DNA from 2 places in the Agathobacter sp. genome. Region 2 is predicted to be linked to the other one. Evidence: predicted binding sites of a transcription regulator. Region 2 holds the regulator's gene; the other holds the start of a gene.
The links. Region 2 encodes HrcA, which represses chaperone genes, less so after heat shock. Its sites were predicted from a motif close to TGTTAGCACTCNNNNNNNNNGAGTGCTAACA; they were not measured.
Positions count from the first base shown of each region.

Region 1: ACW6PM_RS00100 (Hsp20/alpha crystallin family protein) is a predicted target of HrcA. The motif match lies at 3,593-3,623, and genes of this name have one in related genera.

Region 1 is NZ_CDRTEH010000001.1:15,331-27,213, forward strand. It holds gene ACW6PM_RS00070 (IS30 family transposase) at 1-418, opposite strand, end outside; gene ACW6PM_RS00075 (uroporphyrin-III methyltransferase) at 670-939, shown strand; gene ACW6PM_RS00080 (hypothetical protein) at 1,008-1,511, shown strand; gene ACW6PM_RS00085 (peptide deformylase) at 1,647-2,057, shown strand; gene ACW6PM_RS00090 (VOC family protein) at 2,054-2,431, shown strand; gene ACW6PM_RS00095 (DegV family protein) at 2,677-3,525, shown strand; gene ACW6PM_RS00100 (Hsp20/alpha crystallin family protein) at 3,752-4,195, shown strand; gene ACW6PM_RS00105 (methyl-accepting chemotaxis protein) at 4,369-5,841, shown strand; gene ACW6PM_RS00110 (AAA family ATPase) at 6,007-7,734, shown strand; gene ACW6PM_RS00115 (PH domain-containing protein) at 8,077-8,454, shown strand; gene ACW6PM_RS00120 (AAA family ATPase) at 8,658-10,364, shown strand; gene ACW6PM_RS00125 (HAD family hydrolase) at 10,357-10,968, shown strand; gene ACW6PM_RS00130 (MATE family efflux transporter) at 11,091-11,883, shown strand, end outside.
Region 2 is NZ_CDRTEH010000002.1:108,633-120,710, forward strand. It holds gene ACW6PM_RS02650 (cobyrinate a,c-diamide synthase) at 1-290, shown strand, start outside; gene ACW6PM_RS02655 (cysteine-rich small domain-containing protein) at 274-525, shown strand; gene ACW6PM_RS02660 (hypothetical protein) at 601-1,686, shown strand; gene hrcA (heat-inducible transcriptional repressor HrcA) at 2,037-3,119, shown strand; gene grpE (nucleotide exchange factor GrpE) at 3,134-3,787, shown strand; gene dnaK (molecular chaperone DnaK) at 3,910-5,808, shown strand; gene dnaJ (molecular chaperone DnaJ) at 5,965-7,134, shown strand; gene prmA (50S ribosomal protein L11 methyltransferase) at 7,576-8,547, shown strand; gene ACW6PM_RS02690 (16S rRNA (uracil(1498)-N(3))-methyltransferase) at 8,559-9,299, shown strand; gene ACW6PM_RS02695 (cysteine desulfurase family protein) at 9,458-10,612, shown strand; gene thiI (tRNA uracil 4-sulfurtransferase ThiI) at 10,681-11,865, shown strand; gene ACW6PM_RS02705 (HPr family phosphocarrier protein) at 11,939-12,078, opposite strand, start outside.

The DNA of each region.
Region 1 (11,883 bases), on a different contig from region 2:
GTTTGCTATATTCAGCATGAGCACGATGTGCAGTGTAATAAGCGTGATTACGTTTACACTTTTTCTCATCAGGACATCCAGTACAAACATAAGGTGGTTTAGATAGTGCTTCGCAATTAAATGAAACAAACTGAGAACATAGTTTATTGCAATTAAATTCAGTGCAATTCTTGCATCTGTGATGGCAGGAATAGATAGATTCCTGATCACAAAGATTCCTGCGAATGCAGGAGCGGTAGTTAATGCAAGGATTATCTGAATAACGATATCCGTTAACAAAGCACCGATGATTTTTAACCTCCCTTGAAATCGTTGAGGGAGAACGATGAAGTCTCTTGGCAATGTACGAAAAAGGCATATCTTGTGCAAGATATTTTTCGATAATGGCTCTATCAGAAAGAGTTAGATGTTTACTCATATGTTTGCTCCTTTCTGGTCAGACAGCTATGAGTATATTTTAAAGGTTTGTAAAACTAAATGCACGATTGTAAAGGTAAAAGTAGGCAATTTTTTGCGTTAAATTTTTCAATTAATGAACAAAGATTCGTGTTGCGAGGGCAGATTTTTGGACTCGCAATGAGGCATAATTAATATAACAAATAAGCAGATAGCATAATCAGTATTAAATAGGTACATTATTTATTTAACCAATTTAAGGAGGAATCAATTATGTTAGGTAAGGATGGAAGAATTTATGACAGAAGCTTTGACAGTGATCACGATGGAAGTCTCAATGCGTATGAGCGTTCAATGATGGACAGCATTGTATTTGGCGAGGACAGCGATGAAAAATCATATATGGAAGATGAAAGTGACGATATTGAATACAGCCTAGCACTCGAGGGTGTTGATTTGGACGACCTTGAAGATATGAGTGAAGAAGAGAGAAACGAGGTCCTTGATGATGCCGGATTTGATCCTGATGATTTTGATTTTTGATTAACGGTTTTGGGAACAATGATTTGATCACTGAGATATTATTGACAACTATAAGGGAGTGTGCGATTATGAGAAATAACAAAAATTCTATTGCAGAAAACATAATTTTATTTCTGGTAGCTATCGGAGTATTTGCTATCATAGGCGGACTTTCAGGATTTTGGTCTGGTTCTGATGATGAAGAGTATTATGATTATGACTATTCACCATCAAGCTCATACTCGTCACATAGCAGTTCATCGTATCATTCAAGTGGCAGTAATGGAAGCGACAGTTATACACCAAAAAGCTATTCTTCCGGAAAATACAATAGTAGTAGTTCATCAGGAACCAGTACAAATTCTTCGGGCAGCAGTACGAGCAGCTATGGCAATTCCGGTAGCAACTCTACATATTCAGGAAGCTCTTCAAGCAGCGGCTCCGGTTCAAAGAAATATTATCATGATTCATACGATGATGGTTATGATGATGTCTACATGGATGGAGACTATGATGATGACAGATACGACAGCGATGATGATTATGCGGCCGGTGTAGATGATGCTATTGATGACGATGATGAGGACTGGTAAATTTTTGGGGAGGTATTGCTATGCCATACGATGGATACGGTGGCGATGAAGGTTTTCCACATGATGGAAGACAGGGAAGATACGGTTATTATTTGGACAAAAAATTAAGAAGAAAGGTATAACAGGAAGTAAATAATGGTAAAGAAGATAATGCGTGATCCATTGTTTCTTGCACAGAAATCAGTGGATGCTACAGAAGATGACAAACAGGTGGTTACGGATTTACTTGACACATTGAGAGCAAATCTTGACCATTGTGTTGGCATGGCGGCTAACATGATTGGCGTGAAAAAGAATATCATAGTGGTTGCGGCCGGACCATTCCAATTTGCAATGATTAATCCGGTGATTACCGGAAAATCAGGAGCTTTTCAGACGGAGGAAGGCTGTCTTTCGCTGGAGGGTGTGAGACCATGCACGAGATATAAAGAGATTGAAGTGGATTATCTCGACCAAAATTTCAAAAAGAAACATGGCAAATACACAGGCTGGACAGCACAGATAATTCAGCATGAGGTGGATCATTGTAATGGGGTGGTCATATGAAGCTAAAGAACATACTAATAGTAGTGGACAATATCGAAGAGTCAATCCACTTCTATAACGAACTGTTTGGCCTTAATGTGATTTCGAGACAGGAAGGTAATGTAATAATGTCGGAGGGGCTTGTACTGCAGGATTCCGGAATATGGCAGGAAAGCATGCAGATACAGACTATTCCATACAATAACAGGACAGAACTGTATTTTGAAGATAATGATATCGAAGGTGTAGTTAAAAAGCTGGAGTCAGGGAAGTATGCGTTCAGGTATGCTACAGAATTGACAGAACTTGACGGAGGACAAAAGCTTGTAAGATTTTATGATCCGTCCGGAAACCTTATTGAGGTGCGTACTCCATGGGATAAATTTATGGCCTGAACGATATGCGGACTGCGTATCAATGGACAGAGCATTGGAATTACTCAAAAAATGATATAGAGTAAAGAGTCTTTTCTGAATACCTTTGTTACCGAAATACATTACATAAACTTCAAGATTATGTTGCAGTAAATTCAATAAATCAGTATCATATATTTATGCTGCAATTGAAACAATAAAATAAGATAGTATAATAGAACAGAAAGGAAGGACAAAATGACTTTTGAAAGCCTGAAGGTGTTAAAATGGTAAAAATTATATCTGACAGCACATGCGATCTGTCACAGGAAGTTTTAAAGAAATACGATATCGATATTATTCCTTTACATATAGTAAAAGGAAACGAAGAATTAGAAGACGGCCCGGCAATTGATATAGCTGCATTATATAAATGGGCGGATGAAAATAAGACGACACCGAAGACTTCGGCACCATCCATAGAGACGGCTATGAACATTATGCGTCCATATATTGAGGCTGGCAGGGAAATTATCTGTTTCTCGATATCCGGCGAGATGTCAACATCCGGGAATGTAATTCGGATGGCGGCGGAAGAAATGGAAGCAGAAGATGCGGTCACTGTAATTGATTCAAGAAATTTGTCAACAGGAATTGGTCTGCTTGTTGTGGAGGCTGCAATTATGGCGGCAGACGGTAAATCGCGTGAAGAAATCAGAAAAAGAATTTCTGAATTAATTCCAAAAGTCCGGGCTAGTTTTGTGGTTGATACACTTGTATATCTTTACAGAGGTGGCAGATGTAGTGCTGTTTCCGCGTTAATCGGCGGAGCATTGGCACTTCATCCTATGATTGTTGTGAAAGAGGGAAAAATGGATGCAAGCAAAAAATACCGCGGCAAAATCGGCAAGGTAATAAAGAATTATGCCCACGATTTAGAGGATGATATGAAAAATGCAATGACGGACCGAGTATTTATCACACATTCTGAATGCGATGAAAGCGTTGTTGATGAGGTAAGAGATTATATCGCTTCGCTTGGCATTTTCAAGGAAATTATAGAGACAAGAGCAGGTGGTGTGATTTCATCACATTGTGGACCGGGTACGCTTGGCGTTTTATTTATATCAAAATAATGCAATATATGCCCCGGTAAATAATAATTCCGGTGTGTCAAAAGCAAATTATAAACAATTTATAAATTATTAGCACTCTCTCTTGACGAGTGCTAATTTTGGGTGTATAACATAGTCAAGAACAAAGGAAAGGAACAAAAAGCAAAGGCTTTGAGTTCTTGAAACATCCCGGTTCCAAAGAAACAGGTTGACACAGATTTTATAGATTAAGAAGGAGAGATGACTTATGTTGATGCCTAGTATTTTTGGAGAAAACTTATTTAACGATGATTGGATGGATTTTTCATTTCCTGATGTTGATAAGGTGCTTTATGGTAAACACGCAAAGGACGTTATGAAGACTGATGTCAAGGAAACTGACAATAGCTACGAAGTAGATATAGATCTTCCGGGCTTCAAGAAGGATGAGATTGAGGCTAAGCTGGAAAATGGTTACTTAACTATCAGCGCAGCCAAAGGACTTGACAAGGAAGAAAAGGACGAGAAGGATGGCAAGTACATCCGTAAGGAGCGCTATTCCGGCGCTATGAGCAGGTCTTTCTATGTAGGTGATGAGCTGAAACAGGAAGATATCAAGGCAAAGTATGAGGATGGTATTCTTAAACTTTCAGTTCCGAAGAAGGAGCCAAAGAAGGTTGAGACCACAAAGCATATTGCTATTGAAGGATAAGCTTAATTTAAATTATTTTATGAGAAGTCGCACAGGCCTATGGCCTGGGCGGCTTTTTAAATTAAAATCAAGAGGAATAGGAAGATTTTCTTGAAGTGTGTGGATATTTATGATATTTTAAAAATTAGAAGAATAGTCCTATAAGCAGGAAAAGCTTTTCGAGAGGAGGAATTATGATGATGGAAACAAAAGAAATTTCGGAATTGACGCGGTCGAATCGCATTGCGATGCTGGCGCATATCAGTACGGTAACGGTTATGGTGTTTTTTATGATATGGGAAATAGTAAGAGGACAACTGTCTCCGGTATATATGATAATCGCTACGGTCGTTGGTGTCATACCTTTGATTGGCGAGGTGATTTGTTGGAAAGGTAATACGGAACATGCGATGATCAAACATCTGGTTTCCTATGGATTTGCATTGTTTTACACAATATGTCTTTTTACCTCACCAACAAATATGATTTATGTATTTGTAATTCCGATGGTTTTTGTCGTCACCATTTACAGTGATACACGTTTTCTTCTTCTGATAAATACAGGTACCATATTAGAGAGTTTCATTGTTGTTGTGCTTGGTGCGACAAAAGGCGGTTTTGGGTATCATGGAATCGAAGCAGCAGTTGTACAGATTGTTGTTATGATCATGGTTGGAGCAAATTCTGTTTTGACTACAAAAGTGATTCGCGAAAACACAAGAAAGAGATTTACAGAAGTGGCGCAGGCAAAAGCAGAGGCAGAAAATCTTCTGGAAAGGAATGAGGAACTTGGTCAGCAGCTTTCCGGCAATATTGCAGATATCAATGTTCGTTTCGAAAAGCTGACAGCGGCATCTAAGACAACGACTGAGGCAATGCAGGAAGTATCTGCAGGTGCTACTGATACCGCAGAGCATGTGCAGAATCAGTTGGAACAGACGCAGGCAATTCAGGATAAGGTGGATGAAGTTGCAACCGCTGTGGAAGAAATCGGAAACAGCATGACGCTTACTCTGAAAGCGTTAGCGGAAGGCAAACAGGATATCGAGCACCTGGCATCGGAAGTTGAAGCTTCTGTTGATAATGGAACCGAGGTTACAGAAAAACTGGAAAATCTGAACCAGTATATGGATGAAATGAATTCCATTGTAGAACTGATTGGAGGCATTACGAATCAAACGAGTCTTCTTGCATTGAATGCGAGCATTGAAGCAGCCCGTGCCGGAGAGGCAGGAAGAGGATTTTCTGTCGTTGCAACAGAAATTTCCGGTATGGCAACGAGAACCAAAGAAGCAACCGTACATATTACAGAGTTGATAAACAACGTATCCAATGCAATCATGGAGGTGGTCGGTGTTGTCTCCAAGATGGTAGATGGAATTAACGAAGAGAAGACCGGTGCATCTAATGCAGAAGAAAGCTTTGAGAGTATAGAGGACAATACGCGGGCAATTCAGGAAAATGCAGATACTCTTTCAAGAAGCATTTCCGAGCTGCAGAATGCAAATAAGGAAATTATAGATTCCATTCAGACAATCTCAGCGATTTCCCAGCAGGTATCGGCGCACGCAGGCGAGACGATGCAGGCAGAGGAAGACAATTTGAATGTAATGCAGGATGTAAGTGCGATTATGCAGAAGCTGGCAACACTGGCTTCTCATTCATAGATGCTGGCAACAAAGAATTATAAAAGGATGAAAAGGGTTCGAAAGAACTCTTTTTGTGTATAGAAAAATGGGAATAATAGAACGGTAATAATATTTGTATTTTGCCCCTCAATCCGCTATACTATAGCTAAGTATAGCGGATTGATATGTTTTGTGGAGGTTCATATGGTGAGCACTTTAAAACTGCCGGTAGGAATTGAAAATTTTGAGGAAATTAGAAAACTCGGTTTCTATTATATTGACAAGACAAGGCTTATAGAACAGCTTTTACAGGGATGGGGAAAGGTGACTCTTTTTACACGTCCAAGGCGTTTCGGAAAGACCCTCAATATGAGCATGCTAAAAAGCTTTTTTGAGATTGGCATGGAGAAGTCTTTGTTTGAAGACTTATATATTTCAGGCAACAAAGAGCTTTGTGACAAATATATGGGAAAATATCCGGTTATATTCCTGTCATTAAAGAGCGTGGAGGGATTGAAATACGAGGATGCCATATATCGTATTACTGAGCTTATAGGAATAGAGGCAGAAAGATTCGGCTTTTTGGAAGATAGTGAATATCTGTCAGAAAATGAAAAAAAGCGTTACAAGGCGATTATTGCATTGAAGGATGGAACGAATGCAATGGATGAAAAAGCGCTTGTATCAAGTCTGCAGATTTTATCTCAATTATTATATAAGCATTTCGGGCAAAAGACAGTAATATTAATTGATGAATATGATGTACCTCTGGATAAGGCATTCCAGAATGGTTACTATAAAGAGATGGTTTCACTTATCAGAGGACTCTTTGGAAAGGCACTCAAGACTAATGAGTTTCTGCAGTTTGCCGTACTCACAGGCTGTCTTCGTGTATCCAAGGAGAGTATTTTTACAGGTCTCAACAATTTTGAAATCAATTCCATTGTAGATATTGCCCATGATGAGCAGTTTGGTTTTACTGATGATGAGGTAAGGAAGCTGCTTTTAGATTATGACAGGTCTGAGCGTTACCCTGATGTAAAGGAGTGGTATGATGGCTATCATTTCGGTAATACCGATATTTATTGTCCGTGGGATGTAATAAATTTTGCCAAGAAGCTGGTTTTTGACCCGTCAGCCAGACCGAGTGCATTTTGGATTAACAGCAGTGGCAATGACATGGTGAAGCGCTTTGTAGACAAGGCAGACCAGACCACGAGAGATGAGATAGAAAAGCTCGTGGCAGGTGGATTTGTGGAGAAACAGCTCCGCCTTGACTTGACCTATGATGAGATTGACAATACTATAGACAATCTGTGGAGCGTACTTTTTACAACAGGCTACCTGACTAAGGCTGGTGAGGTGAAGCTACCTGACAGCGAGAGCTATGCCTACAAGCTGGTGATTCCCAATAAAGAGGTGCGAGAAGTGTTTGTTCTCCAGATTCAGGAGTGGTTCAAGGCTGTTGTCGCAAAAGATGATGATACCATGAAGCTTTTATCTAGAGCTATCCTTGATAAAGATGAGAAGCAGATTGCAAGACAGCTTAACATCGTGATGAGCCGCATGATAAGTATACTTGATACCAAGGCTTCTGATGATATGAAAGAGAATTTCTATCACGGTCTGCTCCTCGGCCTGCTTCGCGGAAGCAATCCGGGCTGGCTTATTAAGTCAAATCGTGAGTCGGGAGACGGTTTCAGTGATATTTTAATCAAGCCGGAGGACCCGGATGCAGGCATAGTTATTGAAGTGAAATATGCAAAAGAGATGAAAAACCTTGATGCAGCGTGTGAGGCGGCTATGACGCAGATTAAGGAGAAGAGATATGATGAGGCTCTGCGCGATGAGGGCAGGTGCGATATTTTAGCATACGGCATTGCTTTTTGCAGGAAAAGGTGCAGGGTTGTAGGAGAAAAAATAAATGATTAAAAACATAATAAAAGCTGTAAAGTGGTTTTGTATTTAAAAAATATAGTGAAAATAGGCATTATGTTCTATTGAAAACTTTAGCGCGTTAATGTAAAATGTCTTTGTTTCGAAAATATAATAATTTATGGGAATATTAAGTACAAAGTAGAAAAGTTATGTTAGTTGTAGTATTGCTTTTACTTGCATGGTTGTTTGATTCGTGGGATGATATGATAAACAATTATCTTCTTGGATACCGTTATTGGTGTGGAGAAGAAAGTAAAGATTTTTTTATCTTTGTATGCTTTATTTTTACAAGGATATATAAATAAAAAACTATACTATTATTAAAGGAGTTTGAAAATGGCATTAACAGAACAAAAGAAACAAGAATGGGAAGAAACCTTACGTAAAGGTGAATTAATCAGTGTATCTGATAAAATCACAGATCATACACAGGGTGATTTATGGGAAATGTTATCTCAGACAAGAGGAAATTTTTTCCTTACAGAAACAAATCTTATATTTGTAGGTGGTCTTTTAGGAGCTAAAACGCTTAATATTCCTTTTAACAAGATTACAGGGCTTTCACTTTGTAATGTAGGTGGTATAATACCGATTATGCCAACTGGGATTAAAGTTGCATACACAGATGAAAAAGGTAAAAATCGTGCAGCAAAATGCTCTGTACTTAAAAGAAAAATATGGCTTGAATGCATCAAAAATAAAGCACATATCTAGTCATACTCAGAAGAAATATTATCTCTCATATCAGAGGGCTGGAATTTATTCCAGCTCTTTATTGTTTTTTAAATTACTGCAATTCTTTTAAAAAGGGAATTGTTTGGAATAAATCCGGAATAGTAATAATAATTGTAATTTGCCCCTCAATCCGCTATACTATAGCTAAGTATAGCGGATTGATATGTTTTGTGGAGGTTCATATGGTGAGCACTTTAAAACTGCCGGTAGGAATTGATAGTTTTGAAAAAATCAGAAGGAACAGCTTTTATTATATTGACAAGACAAAGCTCATAGAGCAATTGGTTGAAACCGGTGGAGAGGTCACTCTTTTTACGAGGCCGCGCCGTTTCGGTAAAACCCTGAACATGAGTATGCTTAAGGCTTTTTTTGAAACCGGGGCGGATGAGTCATTGTTTGATGGCTTATATATTGCGCAAAATAAGGCACTTTGCGAAGAACATATGGGTAAATATCCGGTTATATTCCTGTCATTAAAGAGCGTGGAGGGATTGAAATACGAGGATGCCATATATCGTATTACTGAGCTTGTAGGAATAGAGGCAGAAAGATTCGGCTTTTTGGAAGATAGTGAATATCTGTCAGAAAATGAAAAAAAGCGCTACAAGGCGATTATTGCATTGAAGGATGGAACGAATGCAATGGATGAAAAAGTGCTTGTATCGAGTCTGCAGATTTTATCTCAATTATTATATAAGCATTTCGGGCAAAAGACGGTAATATTAATTGATGAATATGATGTTCCTCTGGATAAGGCATTTCAGAATGGTTACTATAATGAGATGGTTTCACTCATCAGAGGACTCTTTGGAATGGCATTAAAGACAAATGAGAGCCTGCAGTTTGCAGTTTTGACAGGATGTTTACGGATCACGAAGGAAAGCATCTTTACAGGGCTCAATAACTTTAAGGTGATGTCTATTCTGGATGCAAGATTTGATGAACAGTTTGGATTTACAGATAATGAAGTGAAGAAAATACTGGATGATTACGATTTGGCATCACATTTCGAAGAGACAAAGGAATGGTATGATGGGTATCATTTTGGTAAGGCTGATATTTATTGTCCATGGGATGTCATAAACTATGTTGATCAGTTAAAATATGACAAGACTGCAGAACCGCAGGATTTCTGGTCAAACTCAAGCGGAAATGCGATTGTCCGCAGATTTATCGATATGGCTGATGTTTCAACAAAAACGGAAATAGAGAGGCTGATAGCAGGGGAGAGTATTGAAAAGGATGTAGCTCCTGAGCTGACCTACGACGAGATATATAAGAGCATAGAAAATCTGTGGAGCGTGCTTTTTACGACAGGTTATCTGACGCACAACGGCCGCACTGAAAGCGGAAAATATTGTCTTGTAATTCCAAACAGAGAAATCAGAAATCTTTTTGTCAAAAAAATAAAAGAATGGTTTTCGGATGTGTCTAAAAGTGATGGAAAAACACTCGAAGAGCTTTGCAGTGCGTTTGTGAATGAAGATGCACAAAAGATTGAACAGATATATGGTGATTATCTGTGGAACACAATAAGCATACGAGATACAGCAGTTGCAAAAGAGAAGAAAGAAAATTTTTATCATGGCATTCTGTTGGGGCTCCTGGGCTACAAGTCAAACTGGCTTATCAAATCGAATGCTGAGTCGGGAATCGGATATAGTGACATACTTGTGGAAGTACCGACAAACAGAACAGGAATTGTAATAGAGCTCAAGTACGCTGAAGATGGTGATTTGGATGCTGCCTGTGATAAGGCATTAAAGCAGATTGAGGAAAAAGATTATGTGGCAAAGCTAAAGCAGGATGGTATGGATAACTTCATCAAGTATGGTATTGCATGCTTTAAGAAAGTGTGCAGGGTTGTAGGAGAAAAAATAAATGATTAAAAACATAGTATTTGATATAGGAAACGTGCTCGTCAGGTTCCAGCCGGACGAGGCAATGCGTGAGATTGGCATAGAAGAAAATAAAATAGCAGCTTTAGCCCATGCAACATATGAAAACCCTGTCTGGGTTGAGCTGGACCGTGGTGTCATTCCTGAGAACGAGATAATTGATGAGATGGTTAAGGTGGCTCCACAGTATGAGGCAGATATCAGGAGATTTTTCGAAGAGGGAAAGGCTTTTGTTGTAAAGGCATTCGACTATGCAGCAGACTGGATTAAGGAGTTAAAGAGCAGAGGCTATAAAGTGTATTTGTTATCGAATTATCCAAAGGATTATTTCGAGCTTCATACACACAGTGAACTTAGTTTTGTATCACTTGTTGACGGCAAAGTCATTTCAGCTATGGTTGGGATGATAAAGCCTGATGCCGGTATCTATCAGTGTTTGTTTGATAAATACAATCTGAATCCAAAGGAATGTGTGTTCATAGATGACAGACCGGAGAATATCGAGGGTGGAAGAAAGCTTGGTATGGAGGGAATAGTGTTTACAGACTATGAGACCGGAAAGAAAAAGCTGGAGAGGATGCTGTCTGAGAAATAAAACAGTATTGTAAAGGAGTAAGGTTAAAATGAAGCTTTGTAAGACAGAGAAAAGGAAATAATATAAAAGACAGGAGATTATTCGCTATACTATAGCTAATATAGCGGAGTGAGGAAAAAATAATGACAAAAGATGAATATTTAATTACAGATGCCCCCTTAAAGGCACTGACAGTTTTTGCAATGCCTATTATTTTGGGCAGCTTTTTTCAACAAGTATATAATATGGCTGATTCAATCATCGTTGGCCAGTTTGTAGGCTCCTCTGCACTTGCGGCAGTCGGAGCCTGTGCTGCGCTTACGAATGTGTTCATATGTATAGCTCTTGGAGCCGGTGTAGGGGCAGGTGTACTTGTGAGCCGTTATTTCGGCGCCAGGGATTATGGCAAAATGAAAACGATAGTATCAACATCACTGATCAGTTTTCTGGTTTTAAGTGTAATTCTGGGTATCTTTGGTTTTTGCTTTTCACATTCAATGATGAGCATGTTACAGACACCTGCAGATATACTGGATGAGGCAGTGCTGTATCTTCGCGTTTATTTTGTGGGATTTCCGTTTCTGTTTATGTACAATATACTTTCAACGATGTTTACATCGATTGGTGAGTCAAGGATTCCGCTGGGGCTTTTGATATTTTCATCTGTGTTAAACATATTTATGGACCTTTGGATGGTGGCAGGCCTGGGCCTTGGTGTATTTGGTGCAGCACTTGCAACTCTCATAGCACAGGGAATCTCTGCAGTGTTTTCACTTTTGATTTTCTTTAGCCGGATGCGCCGGTATAAAAGTTGCTTTGAATGGTTTGACAGGCATGAGCTTCGTTTCATGCTTCGGATTGCTGTGCCTTCGGTTCTCCAGCAGTCTACCGTGTCAATTGGCATGATGATAGTACAGGCAGTTGTGAATCCGTTTG
Region 2 (12,078 bases):
AGCTGGTCAGGTTCGGATATATTGAGCTTGCGGAAAAGCATAGCAATTTTTTGCTGCCAAATGAAAAAATAAAGGCGCATGAATTTCATTATTACGACAGCGCCGATAACGGAGCCGATTGTATTGCGACAAAGCCGGCCACAGGTAGAAGGTACGACTGCGTGATAAGCCATGATAATTACTGGCTTGGGTTTCCGCACCTGTATTATCCGTCAAATCCGCATTTTGCAGAGAGCCTTGTGAGAAAAGCATATGAATATAGAAGGAATAAAAATGGAAAACTCTTATAAATATTTTAAAAATACAGATTGCAAATATTTTCCGTGTCACAAGGGACTATCAGAGGACTTTAACTGCCTGTTCTGCTATTGCCCGATGTATAGTATGCCAAACTGTCCCGGAAGTAAGACCTATATAGAGAAGAATGGTAAAAAAATCAAGGTATGCACAGACTGTACGTTTCCACACAGACCGGAAAATTATGATAAAATCATACAGATTTTGATTAGGAATAATAATAACTGATTTATGGACTTTTGGGAGTATATTTGATAGTATATTTATGGAAATTTAGGTTTTAGAAAGTCAGAGGGAATTAAATTGGAGATTAAATGTGAGTATTGTGGTTCCATGATACCTGAGAATGTTGAGCAGTGCCCATATTGTGGTGCCAGCAACAATTCAATAAAGAGGACGGCAGACGGTACACCAAAGACCATAGCAGAGCTTGCAAAATGGTACGAGGACAGACATCTTCCACCATATGAAATTACACGATTTTTTATAGGAATCGACTACAGACAGCCTAGGGCATTTGGTATTTATCAGGCTGGAAATGAATTTATCGTCTACAAAAATAAGGCCGACGGCACTCGTGCGGTGCGATATCAGGGTACAGATGAGGCGTATGCTGTTAATGAGCTGTATCTTAAATTAAAGGATGAGATTTTAAATCAAAAAGCGCATCAGCAGAAGCATACGAATGAGAATTTTGCACAGGAAACGAAGAAGGTTTTTTCAGATACATTTTCATCTAAAAATGTAAATGAGTATATCATTAAGCCCTCTATTGCTATGGTTATAGGCATTGTTATGTTCATTGTCCTGATTATAGTTGGATTTGCACTCAATGATACGTATAAGGGCATTGGCTGGGATTTGCTGATATCGGGTATTGCCGGTATTGTAGGCGCATTTTTTCTGACGGACTTTATTGAAAATCACAAAAGGTTTAAGCCGTTCGGACTGTACGCAGCCTGGCTTAAAAAGCCAAAGTGCAGTGCTATGCGTCATGCCATGCATTATTTTATTACTGTAGTTTTAATTGCACTTGTGCTCATTACACCTATACACAATTATTGCAAAACAGATTACTTTAAGTATAATGACACGGTCTATGTAAACAGTCATTATAGCTGGTTCGAATACGATGATGACAGCTATGATTATAATGAAATCAGCCGTTCGGATGTTCCGCAGGAGGTTTTGGACAACAAATCCCTATATGGCTTTGACTATGCAGATCTGGTGTGGGACAGCTCGATTATTAAATTTGAGAATAGCGGCTATTATGAAGACCATTATGAGAGCTCGGGCAGCTCGAGCAGTGATTATGACAGCGACTATGATTGGGATTCCGGTGATAGCTGGGATTCAGGCGGAAGTGACTGGGATAGTGATTGGTGATTATTGCATAACATAAAAATATGGCAGGAAGTCTATCTATCAGGATTTCCTGCTGTTTTTTAATATTAGGGATTAGATAATTGATGCATGATGCAAGGCGGAAATAAAAAAACTTGAAAAAAATGGTACAGTAGTGGTGTAGTAAACGCTAAAAACCATTTAATAGAAAATTTATAAAGCCTGAAACCCCAGTAAAATCAAGGGTTTCAAAAATTTTATTCAAAAAATTAGCACTCAAGGGTTGACATTGCTAATAGGTGGTGGTATGTTATGTACAGATAAAAAATTAGCACTCCAAAATATAGAGTGCTAACAAATAAAAAGCATACTTCAGATGGAGCGTGTGACCAATGGAAAATGAAAACAAAGAACTAGAGTTGAGCGAGAGACAGCTTACCATACTGGATGCGATCATCCGTAATTATCTCGCCACAGGAGAGCCGGTTGGCTCACGTACAATTTCAAAATATACAGACCTTAATTTAAGCTCGGCAACAATCAGAAATGAGATGAGCGATTTAGAGGAGATGGGCTATATAGTACAGCCACATACCTCAGCAGGAAGAATCCCTTCGGATAAGGGCTACAGATTATATGTAGACCATCTTATAGAGACAAACGATAAGAAGGAAAAAGAGCTTTCTGATATGAAGGAGCTGGTCATTGAAAATACCGAGAAGATGGAGCAGGTGTTAAAGCAGGCGGCAAAGGTACTTGCAAACAATACCAATTACGCCACACTCGTTTCTGCACCGGATGTCAATCACAACAAGGTGAAGTTCATCCAGCTTTCACAGGTTGATGAGCAGCACCTGCTTGCAGTAATTGTTATGAACAACAATATGGTCAGAAACAAGATGCTTGATTTATATGAGCCGCTTGACAATGAGACAATACTTAAGCTCAACATTCTGCTTAACACCTCATTAAACGGACTCGCAATGAACGAGATTAATCTTGGAAACATTGCAAGCATAAAGGAACGCGCTGGTATCCATTCAGGAATAGTCTCTGATGTGATTGATGCATTGGCACAGACCTTCGCGGAGAGTGAGGATCTTAAGATTTACACCAGCGGAGCGACAAATATTCTGAAGTATCCTGAGCTTTCGGATTCCAATAATGCAGCGACACTTTTGTCAGCATTTGAGGAAAAGGAAGAGCTAGCAAGCCTTGTTACCGAATCCCTTTCCGATTCTGAGAAGAAGGACAATGGAACAGGTATTCAGGTTTATATAGGAAATGAATCTCCAATCCAGACCATGAAGGACTGCAGTGTTGTCACTGCGACATATGATCTGGGTGAGGGCGTAAAGGGCACGATAGGAATTGTCGGACCAAAGCGCATGGATTATGAAAAAGTAATGGATAATCTAAAGACTCTTAAATCCCAGTTAGATGGAATTTATAAGAAGTCTGAGGATGAAACATAGGAAGGTGGTCAAAAATGCCAGAGGATATTAAAAAAGAAACAATCGACAATGAGACTGCAGAGAATAAAGCAGAAGAGATAGAGATTGAAGGAGCTGATGAGGAAAGCACTCAGGCAGCCGAAGAAGCTAAAGATACAGATGTGAAGGAAGCTGAATCAGAGGATGATGCTCCAGCTGATGCAGAAGCCAAAGCAGATGAAAAGAAAGGTCTCTTCAAGAAAAAGAAAAAAGACAAGAAGGATGAGCAGATTGAAGAGCTTAACGATCGTCTGAAAAGACAGATGGCAGAGTTCGAGAACTTCCGCAAGAGAAGCGAGAAGGAAAAATCCCAGATGTTTGACATGGGAGCAAAGACAATAGTTGAGAAAATCCTTCCTGTAATCGACAATTTCGAGAGAGGTCTTGCAGCAGTACCGGATGATAAGAAGGATGATCCTTTTATCACAGGTATGGATAAGGTCTACAAGCAGATGCTCACAGAGCTTGATGCTGTAGGAGTAAAGCCTATAGAGTGTGTAGGACAGGAGTTTGATCCTGATTTCCACAATGCAGTGATGCAGGTTGAAAACGATGAGCTTGAGTCAGGCACCGTAGCACAGGAGCTCCAGAAGGGCTATATGTACAAGGATTCAGTGGTACGCCACAGCATGGTATCCGTAGTACAGTAATGATGTGTACATCTATCCGGCATGACAGTGAATCGGATTTTGTGATTCATGTGAGGCATAGGATGGTTACAAATAATATATAAAACAGGTAAAAACACTATATTTAATAGGAGGAAAATAAAATGGGCAAAATCATTGGTATTGATTTAGGAACAACAAACAGCTGCGTAGCAGTTATGGAAGGTGGAAAACCTACAGTTATAGCAAATCAGGAGGGTGCAAGAACTACTCCTTCAGTAGTTGCTTTCACAAAGACAGGAGAGAGACTTATCGGTGAGCCTGCAAAGCGTCAGGCAGTTACAAATGCTGAGAAGACAATTTCTTCTATCAAGAGACATATGGGTACAGATTACAAGGTACAGATTGATGACAAGAGCTACAGCCCACAGCAGATTTCAGCTATGGTGCTTCAGAAGTTAAAGGCTGATGCAGAGGGCTACCTCGGTGAGAAGGTAACAGAGGCAGTTATCACAGTACCAGCTTACTTCAACGATGCTCAGCGTCAGGCTACAAAGGATGCAGGCAAGATTGCAGGTCTTGATGTAAAGCGTATCATCAACGAGCCTACAGCAGCAGCACTTGCTTATGGTCTTGACAACGAGAAAGAGCAGAAGATTATGGTTTATGACCTTGGTGGTGGTACATTCGATGTATCTATCATCGAGATTGGTGACGGAGTCATCGAAGTATTATCTACAAACGGTGATACACGCCTTGGTGGTGATGATTTCGATAACAAGGTAACACAGTGGATGATTGACGAGTTCAAGAAGGCAGAGGGTGTTGATCTTTCTACAGACAAGATGGCACTCCAGAGATTAAAGGAAGCTGCTGAGAAGGCTAAGAAGGAGCTGTCTTCAGCTACTACTACAAACATCAACCTTCCATTCATCACAGCTACAGCAGAGGGACCAAAGCATTTCGATATGACTCTTACAAGAGCTAAGTTCGATGAGCTGACACATGACCTCGTAGAGAGAACAGCAATCCCTGTACAGAACGCTATGAAGGATGCGGGCATTACAAATGCAGACCTTGGACAGGTATTACTTGTAGGTGGTTCTACACGTATTCCAGCCGTACAGGACAAAGTAAAGCAGATGACAGGAAAAGAGCCAAGCAAGTCTCTTAACCCTGATGAGTGCGTAGCAATCGGTGCTTCTATCCAGGGTGGTAAGCTTGCAGGAGATGCCGGTGCCGGCGAAGTACTTCTCCTTGATGTAACTCCACTTTCTCTTTCAATCGAGACAATGGGTGGTGTTGCTACAAGACTTATCGAGAGAAATACAACTATTCCTACAAGAAAGAGCCAGATATTCTCTACAGCTGCTGATAACCAGACAGCCGTTGATATCAACGTAGTACAGGGTGAGAGACAGTTCGCCCGCGACAATAAATCACTCGGACAGTTCAGACTTGACGGTATCCCACCAGCACGTCGTGGAGTTCCACAGATTGAGGTTACATTCGATATCGATGCAAACGGTATCGTAAATGTATCTGCTAAGGATCTTGGAACAGGTAAAGAGCAGCACATCACAATCACAGCAGGATCTAATATGTCTGATGATGAGATCGATAAGGCTGTTAAAGAGGCTGCTGAGTTTGAGGCACAGGATAAGAAGAGAAAAGAAGCAATCGATGCAAGAAATGATGCTGAGAGCTTTGTATTCCAGACAGAGGATGCATTAAAGCAGGTTGGAGATTCTGTTGATGCCGCTGATAAGTCAGCAGTTGAGGCTGATATCGCAGCAGTTAAGTCATTCCTTGATGCACATAAAGAGGCAGAGGCTATGACAGAGGCTGATGTTGCAGAGCTCAAGGCAGCACAGGAGAAGCTCACACAGAGTGCACAGAAGGTATTTGCAAAGATGTATGAGCAGGCTCAGGCAGCACAGGGTGCAGCAGGAGCAGGTCCTGATATGAACGCAGGAGCAGGTCAGGCAGGTCCTGATATGAATACAGGTGCTTCAAACGGTGCAGATGATGATGTCATCGACGCAGATTTCAAGGAAGTATAATTAAACAGATGCTGCCATAATGATATGAGGATTAATGACCTGTAATCCGGGTTATTAATCAAAGCATCAGAATGGCTGCGCAAGTAAAATCACTCGCAAGGTTGGCCGCTTGGCCGGCCTTGCGAATTAGTTGTATAATAAAAGGAATTTTCAATTATGGCAGAAAAAAGAGATTATTATGAGGTATTAGGAGTATCTAAGACCGCAACAGATGCAGAGATTAAAAAAGCCTTCAGACAGCAGGCAAAGAAATATCATCCTGACATTCATCCGGGTGATAAAGAGTGTGAGGAGAAGTTCAAGGAGGCTCAGGAGGCCTACGCCGTATTGTCTGATCCGGATAAGAGACGCCAGTATGATCAGTTTGGTCATGCAGCATTTGACGGCACAGGTGGTGGAGCCGGTGGCTTTGATTTCTCAGGCATGGATATGGGGGATATTTTTGGGGACATTTTCGGAGATTTCTTCGGAGGTGGAAGAAGCAGTGGCAGAAGAAATGGTCCTGCACAGGGTGCAAATGTCCGTCTCAGTGTAAGAATTTCTTTTGAGGAAGCTATATTTGGCTGCACAAAGGAGCTTGAATTCAACTATAAGGAGACATGCTCTACATGTGGAGGAAACGGAGCTAAGCCTGGCACATCTCCTGAGACATGTACTCAGTGTAATGGTACAGGTAAGGTTGTCAGACAGAGCCAGTCTCTGTTTGGAGTAGTGCAGAATGTCACAACATGTCCATCCTGCGGTGGTTCGGGCAAGGTAGTAAAGGATAAGTGTCCTACATGTCACGGTACAGGCTACAATACCAAGAAGGTCAGAAAGACTGTTGAGATTCCAGCCGGTATAGATAATGGACAGTGTGTCAGAATACGTGAATACGGTGAGCCGGGCATAAATGGCGGACCGCGTGGAGATCTTCTTGTTGAGGTTCTTGTTTCAAGCAGCAGGGATTTTGAGCGTCAGGATGTTAATATCTTTTCAAAGGCATCCATCTCATATGCTATTGCAGCCTTAGGTGGAGATATAAGAATCAAGACTGTTGATGGAGATATTATATACACAGTTGCACCGGGTACACAGACCGGTACAAGAATCCGCTTAAAGGGTAAGGGTGTTCCTTCAACAAGAAATAAAGCAATAAGAGGTGACCATTATGTCACACTCGTTGTCAGTACGCCTACAGGCCTTTCTAAGGAAGCAAAGGAGGCTCTTAAGAAGTTTGATGAGCTTTCAGGCGGCTCTCTGACCAGGGAGGGCGGAGCTTCTACTGATTCTAAAAAGAAAAAAGGATTTATGGATAAGCTCAAGGAGTCTTTGGATGATCTGTAAATAGATGATTTGTAATAGATGTTCTATGATAGATGTCCCGCCATGTGTGGCGGGGCATTTTTTCGGCTGTCTTTACGTATAAAACTATTGTTAACAGTCGATATGTACAATTTCAGTTACTGTTCAGACGCAAGCTTGACACCACGCTGTCAAGCTATGCGCCATAGTGTTAATTATTGAGTGATTACAGCCCCTGCCTCGTAGAGGCATTTTAAATGGGCTGTAATCGTTGCTGGTCACACTGTTAGGTGTGAACAGTAACCAATTTCAATATTCAATTTCAATGTAAAAATTGGGGCTTTTATACAGCACATTTTTATGGTATTATATGAGGTAAGTTGTGGAGGCAGTCGTATGACTGCCTTGTAAAATGTACGGAAATGTTTTGAAATAAAACTGTATTTATACTATGTATCTATTTTATTAAGAGAGGATTTTTATATGAAGTGGAAGAAATACACGATTGAGACAACAACCGCGGCTGAGGATTTCATGAGCAGCATGCTTATGGAGCTTGGTATCGAGGGAATCGAGATTGAGGACAATATTCCTTTGACCAAGGAGGACCAGGCGGATATGTTTATTGATTTTCTGCCGGAGCTGCCTCCTGATGAGGGCATAAGCCATGTCAGCTTTTATATTGAGGATGATGGCAGTGACCAGTCAGATATGCTTAGGAAGGTGAAGCTTGGACTTGAGGATTTAAGAGACACTGTTGATGTGGGAAGCGGTGTGATTTCATCATCTGAGACAGAGGACCTCGACTGGATCAATAACTGGAAGAAGTATTTTTCATCCTTTACAATCGGAGATATATTGATCAAGCCTACCTGGGAGGAGGTAAAACCGGAGGATGCGGATAAATTTATGATAGAAATTGATCCGGGAATCTCCTTTGGTACAGGAAAGCACGAGACAACCCAGCTTTGTATCAAGCAGCTTATCAAGTATATTGAGGGTGCAAAGGAAGCACCTAAAGTGCTTGATGTGGGCTGTGGAAGCGGAATCCTTTCCATTGTAGCTTTAAAGCTTGGGGCAAAGGAGGTTGTAGGTACAGACCTTGATGCTGACTGCATGATTTCTACTCGTGACAATATGCAGGTCAATCATCTGGATGAGAAGCTTGGCACGTTCTATGTCGGCAATCTCATAGATGATACAGAGCTTCAAAAGAAGGTCGGCACCGAAGAATACGATATCGTTGTTGCAAATATCCTTGCCGATGTCATCATTCCTATGGCACCTGTTATTCCGGACAGGCTAAAGGAAGGCGGATATTTTATCACATCGGGAATCATAGATTTCAAGGAAAATGAAGTAAAAGAGGCTATCGAAGCAGCAGGGCTTAAGGTGGTAGAAATCAATCATCAGGGTGAATGGGTCAATATCACTGCGCAGAAGCAGGCTAAATAGTTTGGTGGATTATGTATCAGTTTTTTGTAGAGGAAGAGCAGGTTCATTCTGACAGCATCTCTATCATCGGAGGTGACGTAAATCACATAAAGAATGTACTGCGCATGAAAAACGGGGAAAAAATAAGAGTGAGCTCAAAGTCGGGACAGGCATATTTCTGTCATATATCATCGATTTTGGATGATGAGGTCATCGCAGCTATCGACAGTGCAGATGAGGCGGGTACAGAGCTTGACAACCACATTGTGCTGTATCAGGGGCTGCCAAAGGGCGATAAGCTGGAGCTTATTATTCAAAAGGCTGTGGAACTTGGTGTATCCGAGATTGTTCCGGTTGCCATGAAAAACTGTGTGGTAAAGCTGGACGAAAAAAAGGCAGCAAAAAAGCTGCAGAGATGGCAGGCTATTGCTGAGAGCGCCGCAAAGCAGTCAAAGCGCACAGTGATCCCCACTGTAAAGCAGCCGGTTACATACAGGGAAGCATTAAAAAGCGCATCAGAGCTTGATGTCACGCTGGTGCCATATGAGAATGAGCGTGGCATGGATGCGACAAGAGAGATAATGGGGCAGCTTAGGTCTGGTCAGACAATTGGTGTTGTAGTGGGCCCGGAGGGCGGTTTTGCGCCGGAGGAGATAGCACTTGTGGATGAGCGTGCCACAATGCACAGAATAAGCTTGGGGCGCAGGATTTTACGCACGGAGACAGCAGGGCTTGCCACACTTGCCATGCTTGTATACAATCTGGACGTGTAGATTTGCAAATGCATATGGTGGTTTTGAATAGTTATGAATAATTAAATAGAGATATTTAGCAGTTACAACATTAAAGTATGCAGATATTTAATTTTCATAATATAAAAATTAAAATACAGAGATATTTATCGGTTACAAAGTAGAAGTCAGGAGAAAAAATGGAAGCATATTTGGATAATTCTGCCACAACCAGATGTTCAAAGGCAGCGGCAGATATGGTTTATAAGCTGCTTACAGAGGATTACGGTAATCCTTCATCGCTTCATATGAAGGGCGTTGAGGCAGAAAATTATATTAATGATGCTAAGAAAAAGATTGCAAAGACACTCAGGGTGCAGGACAAGGAGATACTCTTTACATCCGGTGGCACAGAGTCGAATAATACGGCAATAATAGGTGCTGCAATGGCAAATAAGCGAGCCGGAAGGCACATCATCACATCCTCTGTCGAGCATGCATCGGTTTTGTCTGTGATGCAGTTTCTTGAGGAGCAGGGCTTTGAAATCACATATCTGCCTGTTAACCATGACGGCGTGATAAGTGTTGAGGAGCTGAAAAATGCCGTAAGGGAGGATACGATTCTTGTATCGCTTATGCATGTAAACAATGAGATTGGCGCTGTCATGCCGATTGAGGAGGCAGGAGCAGCTATAAAAGAGAAAAATCCTGCAACACTTTTTCATGTGGATGCCATACAGTCCTACGGCAAGCTTGAAATCAGGCCGAAGCGCATGAATATAGATATGCTTTCGGTCAGCGGACACAAGATTCACGGACCCAAGGGCAGCGGCTTTTTATATATAAAGGACAAGACCAAAATCAAGCCGATTATATACGGAGGAGGCCAGCAGAAGGGCATGCGCTCAGGCACGGAAAATGTTCCGGCATATGCAGGTCTTGGAGTTGCAGCCGAGGAAATTTACACAGATTTTGACAAAAAAACAGCACATATGTATGAGCTCAGAGATCATTTCATAGAGTCAGTGCAGCGTATTGAAGGTGTATCAGTAAACGGACGCACGGATCATACCAATGCCCCTCATGTGGTAAGTGTGAGCGTGGATGGTGTGAGAGCAGAGGTTATGCTCCACACTCTTGAGGACAGGCAGATATATGTGTCTGCAGGAAGTGCCTGCTCATCAAACAAACCGGCAATCAGCTCAACACTAAAGAGCATAGGGCTTAAGCAGTCGCTTTTAGATTCCACGATCAGATTCAGCTTTTGTGTCAATACCACCCAGGAGGAGATTGATTACGCTGTATCAGTGATGGCTGAGGTGATACCAATGCTTCGAAGATATACAAGACGCTAAAAGGTTACGTATACAATGAAATATTTAGTAATTAAAAATAGTAAATAAAACCAGAACAGGAGAGTTACATGTATAAGACATTTTTGATCAAGTATGCTGAGATTGCGATAAAGGGCAAAAACAGATACATTTTTGAGGACGCGCTCGTTAAGAATATCAAATATCAGCTTCGCAATGTGGATGGAAGCTTTGAGGTAAGAAAGGAAAGCGGACGTGTGTACGTGGAGACAGACGGAGACTATGATTATGACGAGACAGTTGCCACATTGTCAAGAATCTTTGGTATCGTGGGTATCTGTCCGGTCGAGCTGCATGAGGACGAGGGCTTTGATAAGCTCTGTGAAGCAGTTATCGAGCATATCAACCATGTATACAAGGATAAGAGCTTTACCTTCAAGGTAAACGCGAGACGTGCCAGAAAGAACTATCCGATGACATCTATGGAAATAAATGCCGCTGTAGGTGAAAAGGTGCTTGAGGCATTTCCTGAGACAAGGGTAGATGTACATAATCCGCAGGTTATGATCAATATCGAGATCAGACCTATGATAAATATTTATTCAGAGGAGATTCCTGGACCGGGCGGTATGCCGCTTGGCACAGCAGGAAAGGCAATGCTTCTGCTCTCCGGTGGAATCGACAGCCCGGTTGCAGGATACATGATTGCAAAGCGAGGCGTGGTAATCAATGCCACATATTTCCATGCACCGCCATATACGAGCGAGAGAGCAAAGCAGAAGGTTGTAGACCTCGCAAAGAAGGTTGCCAGATATTCAGGCAGGATAAAGCTGCATGTTGTCAATTTTACAGATATACAGCTTGCCATATATGAGAAATGTCCTCATGATGAGCTGACCATCATCATGCGCAGATACATGATGAAGATAGCAGAGCACTTTGCCGATGAGGATAAATGCTTAGGCCTTATCACAGGAGAGAGCATCGGACAGGTTGCAAGCCAGACAATGCAGTCACTTGCTGCAACAAACGAGGTGTGCCATATGCCTGTATACAGACCGCTCATTGCCATGGACAAGAATGATATCATTGATATATCAAACAAAATTGATACCTATGAGACATCGATTCTTCCGTATGAGGACTGCTGTACTATTTTCGTGGCAAAGCATCCTGTTACAAAGCCGAATATCAACAGGATTAAGAAGTCTGAGGAAAGACTTAATGATGTGATAGATGAGCTTATGAAGACAGCTATAGATACTACAGAGGTGATTATGGTGGATGCTGAGTAATCAGTGCCACCTTTAAGCAAAATAAAAAGGACCTGAGCTTCAGGTCCTAATTAATCAAATCATTGTGTCTGTATTACTTGGCTTCGTCGATGATATATGGCTTTAATACTTCCATAATCTCGTCAAGTCCGGTTTCTGTATGTATAGCGAGCTCTATTGGCTTAGAAAGGTCTAAGCTGAAGATACCCATAATTGATTTAGCATCAATGACAT